One region of the Exiguobacterium sp. s168 genome, then DNA from elsewhere that is predicted to be linked to it. Evidence: a T-box and tRNA genes for the amino acid it is inferred to sense, from the RefSeq annotation. Region 1 holds a T-box; the other holds one or more tRNA genes.
What was found. The T-box of region 1 lies ahead of ileS (isoleucine--tRNA ligase). A T-box ahead of a tRNA ligase gene usually reads a tRNA of that ligase, here a tRNA-Ile.
Positions count from the first base shown of each region.

Region 1 (3,429 bases):
TGACATCTCCATCTATCGCATTCATTATCCTACTAAATTCGTTGAACTTTCTCATCGTCAAGTCACCGGTACATTATTGAACGTCGGATTGAAACGAGCCAAATTCGGCGACGTCATCATCCAGGATCAAGTACAATTTGCCGTCGCGGACGAAGTCGCGACCTATATCGAAGCAAACGTCGAACGAGCAGGGAAGACGAAGATTCGTCTTTCACGTGTTGAGGCGGAAGACCGTTTGAAAGTGAAGGATCAAGAGTGGGAAGAGACACTTGGGTTCGTCAGTTCACTCCGGTTCGATACGGTCGTGAGTGAAATTCTCGGCTTCTCACGTCAAAAAGCACAGACGCTCATTAAACAAGGTGAAAGTAAGGTCAATTATAAAGTAGTGGATGATTCGAGTTTCATGCTAGAAGAAGGCGATTTGCTTTCCTTGCGTGGAACGGGACGTGTCAAGTTGATTGCAATCCTCGGATCAACGAAACGTGACCGGATCAAGCTACAATACGGTATTTTAAAAGGATAAGATAAATGCGGAGGAGGAATTCATCATGCCATTAACGCCACTCGATATTCATAATAAGGAGTTCACACGAAAGTTTCGCGGCTATGACGAAGATGAAGTGAACGAATTCCTAGATCAAGTCATCAAGGATTTTGAATTGTTGTTGCGTGAGAATCGTCAACAACAGGAAGTCATTCAAAACATGCAAGCACGCGTCGATTACTTTAGTTCGATGGAAGAAACATTGAACAAATCGATCATTGTCGCACAGGAAGCGGCTGAAGAAGTCAAAGCCAATGCTTCAAAAGAAGCGAGCTTGATCCTAAAGCAAGCAGAACGTGAAGCAGAGCAGTTGCAAGATGCGGCGCAACGCCGGGCACAACGGACAGACTTCGAAGTAGAGCAAATGCGCAAAAAAATCGAACTCTATCGTAATCGATTCAAAGTATTGATCGATGCACAGATGGAATTATTGACGAGCCATGACTGGGATGCGTTTGATTTCTCTTCTCGTGGAGCGCTTGACGATGTTCCAGCAGTTGCGTATAATGACGACGATGTCGTATAAATAAAAATCAATGACAAGGACACGTCGCATCTTGGACGGTTGACAGCGAATCGGGGAATGGTGGAAGCCCGAACAACGAAAAAGATGGGGTATCCCCTTGGAGTGCATGACTGAACGTTCGCTGAACAGTAAGTCATGCCGGCTCACTCCCGTTATCGAGTACTTAAGCGGTCTTGTTTCGTCGAATTGACGAGCAGGATTAGTAGGGTGGTACCGCGAGTTCAGCCAAGCTCGTCCCTATCTCAGGGATGAGCTTGGCTTTTTTTGTACTTTTAAAGCGAAAGGTGAGAGATGGTCAGATGGATTACAAAGAAACCTTATTGATGATGAAAACGGAGTTTTTAATGCGAGGCAACTTGCCGAAACGTGAACCAGATATGCAAGCACGTTGGGAAGAGATGAACCTCTACGCTGCGGTCCAAGAAAAAAATGCTGGGAAGCCAACGTTCATCCTTCACGATGGTCCTCCGTATGCGAATGGTGACATCCACATGGGTCACGGATTGAATAAAGTTTTAAAGGACATTATCGTTCGTTATAAATCGATGAATGGCTTCCAGTCGCCTTACGTACCAGGTTGGGACACACACGGATTACCAATCGAAACAGCACTTCAAAAAGCCGGCGTTGATCGTAAATCGATGACGGTCGCGGAATTCCGTGAATTATGTGCGAAATATGCGCTCGAACAAGTCGATCACCAACGCGAGCAATTCAAACGCCTCGGCGTTCTCGGTGACTATGACAACCCATATATCACCCTGCAACCAGAATTTGAAGCAGCGCAAATTCGTTTATTCGGAGATATGGCGAACAAAGGCTATATCTATAAAGGGAAGAAGCCAGTCTATTGGTCACCGTCTTCTGAATCGGCACTAGCTGAAGCAGAAATCGAATATCAAGATAAACGATCAGCTGCCATCTATGTCGCGTTCCAAGTCATGGACGGAAAAAACATCTTAGAGCCGACGGATCATTTCGTCATCTGGACGACGACACCATGGACGATTCCAGCGAACCTTGGAATCTCTGTCAGTGCGGAACTGACGTATGCGCGGATCGAATATCAAGGAAAAGGCTATATCGTAGCGGAAACACTCGTTCCTGAAGTCATCGAAGCACTCGGATGGGAAGATGCAACAGTCGGACGTGTCTTCAATGGTGCGGACTTCGAGTACATCAAGGCAAAACATCCGCTTTACGATCGTGAATCACTCGTCATGCTTGGCGATCACGTTACAGCAGAAGCGACAGGTGTCGTTCATACAGCTCCAGGTCACGGGGAAGATGACTTCCGCATCGGTCAAGCGTACGGTCTTGACGTCCTTTGCCCAGTTGACGATAAAGGAGTCATGACAGCAGAAGCTCCTGGATTTGAAGGTATGTTCTATGAGGATGCGAACAAAGAAATCGGTCTCGCCCTCGAAGAAGCAGGCGCTCTCTTAAAACTATCGTTCATCAAACACTCGTATCCACACGACTGGCGGACGAAAAAACCGGTCATCTTCCGGGCAACGCCACAGTGGTTCGCTTCAATCAAAGACTTCCGTGCAGAAATCCTTGATGAGATCAAAGGCGTCCAGTGGGTACCAGAGTGGGGCGAAACACGTCTTCACAACATGTTTAAAGACCGCGGCGACTGGGTCATCTCACGTCAACGCGCTTGGGGTGTACCACTTCCAATCTTCTACGCTGAAGACGGTACGGAAATCGTCACACCGGAAACGATTGATCATATCGCGAACCTGTTCGCAGCTCACGGATCAAACGTCTGGTATGAGCGCGAAGCAGTCGACTTGCTTCCTGAAGGATTCACACATCCAGCAAGCCCGAACGGTATCTTCAAAAAAGAAACGGACATCATGGATGTCTGGTTCGATTCTGGTTCATCACATGCCGGTGTCCTTGCGACACGTCCTGAATTGACGCGTCCGGCGGATCTCTATCTTGAAGGATCTGACCAATACCGCGGTTGGTTTAACTCTTCGTTATCGACAGCTGTCGCAACGACAGGGAAAGCACCATATAAAGCGGTCGTCAGTCACGGATTCGTCTTGGATGGTCAAGGTCGTAAGATGTCTAAATCGATCGGTAACACGATCGCACCGATCCAAGTCATGCAACAATTCGGAGCAGAGATTCTTCGCTTATGGGTCGCATCTGTTGATTATCAAGCCGATGTCCGGGCGTCGATGGATAACTTCAAACAAGTCTCAGAGTCATACCGGAAAATCCGCAACACGGTTCGTTTCCTTCTCGGAAACTTGGATCAATTCGATCCTGCGGCGCATCGTGTCGCATTTGAAGACTTACCAGAGTCAGACCGTTTCATGCGGACGAAATTGGACCAACTTGTTGG
Region 1 covers NZ_JACSNE010000001.1:73,927-77,355, forward strand. The annotation lists gene KNQ15_RS00405 (YlmH family RNA-binding protein) at 1-523, shown strand, start outside; gene KNQ15_RS00410 (DivIVA domain-containing protein) at 549-1,070, shown strand; T-box leader at 1,072-1,312, shown strand; gene ileS (isoleucine--tRNA ligase) at 1,370-3,429, shown strand, end outside.

Region 2 (3,429 bases), on a different contig from region 1:
TTCTACTGTTTTAAAACAGATTTCAATTGTTTGATTTTGATTGGTAATAAAGGGTTTTTGTGTAATGGTACAGATTAATAAAACCTTAACAAACGGATGTTGCAAAAACTATTTACAAGTTCACCGGACCTTTACATAATGGGGAAGTTGAGAAAATAAACTTTACAAACACATCAATCCACATGAAATAAAGGAGCTGGCAAGATGAACTATGATTTGCAGGAAATGATTTTCACCTTCATCGGTGGACTCGGGATTTTCCTATTCGGTATTAAGTATATGGGAGATGGGCTCCAAAAAACAGCAGGAGACCGATTACGTTATATCCTTGATAAATATACGACAAATCCATTGTTAGGTATCCTAGCAGGTATCGTCGTCACGATTTTGATACAGTCGTCGTCAGGGACGACCGTCATCGTCGTCGGACTCGTTAGTGCAGGTCTGATGAATTTACGACAGGCGATCGGAGTCGTCATGGGGGCTAACATCGGAACAACGATTACTGCCTTCATCATCGGCTTTAACGTCAAGGAAGCAGCGCTTCCAGCGATTGCGATTGGTGCTTTCTTGATCTTCTTCTTCAATAAAGAACGGGTTCAATACATCGGACAGATTTTCTTCGGATTTGGTGCATTGTTCTATGGTCTCACTTTGATGGGCGACGGAATGGCTCCGCTTGAATCAAGCGTCTGGTTCCGTGAGTTGACTGTATCGATGTCGGATAACCCATTGCTGGGTGTCTTCGTCGGAACAATCTTTACTGTTCTTGTTCAGTCGTCGTCAGCAACGATCGGTATCTTACAAGAGTTGTACGCTGGTGGCATGATCGATATCAAAGCAGCTCTTCCGGTCTTGTTCGGTGATAACATCGGAACGACGATCACAGCAGTACTCGCAGCACTTGGTGCGTCGATTGCAGCTAAACGAACAGCAGCAGCACACGTCATCTTCAATATCATCGGAACAGTATTGTTCCTGATTGCATTACCAATCTTCTCAAGCTTCATCACATGGATCACAGGCACGCTTGAATTAGGTCCGAAAATGCAAATCGCCTTTGCACACGGAACATTCAACGTCGTCAATACGTTGATTCAATGTTGGTTCATTGCGCAAATCGCATGGCTTGTACAAAAAATCGTACCGGGTACGGATACGACGATTGATTCAAAACCGCGTCATCTCGATCAAAATATCTTGAACCAATCTTCGGCACTCGCATTAAACCAAGCGAAGCTTGAAGTGTTACGAATGGGTGAATTCTCAAAAGATGCGCTTGCAAAAGCACACCGTTACACGCAATCGCATGATAAAAAGGATGTATCAGAATCAGAACAGATCGAATATGCGATTAATCATTTAAATACAGAAGTCACAAGTTATCTCGTTAAAGTAGCGGCACATGATCTATCAGAGCGTGAATCAAATGAACACTCGTTACTGATGCATGCCGTCAATGACTTTGAACGAATTGGTGACCACGTCGAAAACATCGTCGAATTGGTCGATTTCCAAATCGTCAACCGGATTCAGTTCACATCATCAGCGAAACAAGAGCTTGATGATATGTATGCCTTGACGCAAGAAATCGTCGACTGTGCCGTTCGCGCCGTCGAAGAGGACGATGTTACACGAGCTCGCAAAGTTCTAGAACTCGAAGGTAAACTTGATGCACTCGAACGTTCATTCCGTAAACACCATGTCCTTCGTGTTAACGCTGGCGAATGTACGGGCCAAGCAGGGATGATTTTCGTCGATCTCTTGTCGAACCTCGAACGAATTGGCGATCATGCTGTAAACATCACGGATCTCGTCCTTGAACAGCGGACGGCATTAACGAACTAAGCGAAATACGATTTGTCTATGACAGCTGATTTCAAAAAATGAAATCAGCTGTTTATTTTTTTGAAATAGCATATTGACAAGTTTCGCCACATCTCGTAATCTAGTAAGAGTAAAGCAACATACATCATGGCGGTGTAGCTCAGCTGGCTAGAGCGTACGGTTCATACCCGTGAGGTCGTGGGTTCGACTCCCTCCGCCGCTACTATTACTTAAGGACCCTTAGCTCAGCTGGTTAGAGCTGACGGCTCATAACCGTCCGGTCGCAGGTTCGAGCCCTGCAGGGTCCATTCAGTAGAACGCACCTCGTTGAAAAACGAGGTGCGTTTATTTTTGTTCCTCCGGGGAATAGTAAAGATATTGTAATAATATTCATACTATAGTAACTAAGGGAGAGCGAAGAGAGATGGAACGTAACCATACGATGATGCAGTTTTTTGAGTGGCATGTAGAGAATGATGGGAAGCACTGGCAACGCTTGAAAGAGCGGGCGCCTGAATTACGTGCTGCCGGCATCACGTCCGTGTGGATTCCACCGGCGTCAAAAGGTCAATCAGATGAAGATACAGGATATGGAATTTATGACGTATATGATTTAGGCGAATTTGATCAAAAAGGAACGGTCCGTACAAAATACGGTACAAAGGATGAACTCGTCGAAGCGATTCAAGTCGCTCGTGAGAATGACATCGCCATTTATGCGGATGTTGTCATGAACCATAAAGCAGCAGCCGATGAACTTGAGACAATCAATGTCGTTGAGGTCCATCCAGAAGACCGTTCGAAAGAAATTTCAGAAGAATTCGAAATCGAAGCATGGACGAAATTTACGTTCCCTGGTCGAAACGGAAAATATTCGGATTTTGTCTGGACACATGAATTCTTTAATGGAACGGATTTCGATGCCCGTGAAGAAAAAACCGGTGTCTTCAAGATATCCGGTAAAAATAAAGACTGGAACGATCAAGTCGATGACGAATTCGGAAACTATGATTATTTGATGTTCGCGAACATCGATTATAACCATCCGGAAGTACGTGAAGAGATGATCCGCTGGGGGCATTGGTTCCAAGAGACGATTGACTGCCAAGGATTCCGACTCGACGCCATCAAACATATCAATTATGAATTCGTTCATGAATTTGCAAAATCGATGATCGAGAAAAATGATGGCGATTTCTATATGGTCGGGGAGTTCTGGAAATCAGATCTCGATGATTGCCGTCATTTCCTTGATAGCGTTGATTACACGATCGATTTGTTCGACGTTCCCCTTCATTATAAATTCCATGAAGCTTCGAACCAGGGACAAGAGTTTGATTTAACAACGTTGTTTGCAGATACGCTCGTCGAATCACACCCGACGAATGCCGTCACGTTCGTCGATAATCATGATTCACAACCAGGTGAATCACTCGAATCATGGGTAGATGACTGGTTCAAACAGCATGCGTATGCATCGATCTTACTTCGTAAAGACGGTTATCCATGTGTCTTCTACGGTGACTATTATGGAGTGCAAGGACCTCATCCTGTAGAGGGTAAAAAAGAAATGATTGATGCTTTACTGTATGCACGTTATCA
Region 2 covers NZ_JACSNE010000005.1:70,687-74,115, reverse strand. The annotation lists gene KNQ15_RS05035 (Na/Pi cotransporter family protein) at 205-1,848, shown strand; tRNA gene KNQ15_RS05030 (tRNA-Met) at 1,977-2,050, shown strand; tRNA gene KNQ15_RS05025 (tRNA-Ile) at 2,062-2,135, shown strand; gene KNQ15_RS05020 (alpha-amylase) at 2,252-3,429, shown strand, end outside.
Region 2: it has a tRNA-Ile gene. The T-box ahead of ileS (isoleucine--tRNA ligase) is inferred to sense a tRNA for this amino acid. The anticodon was not compared.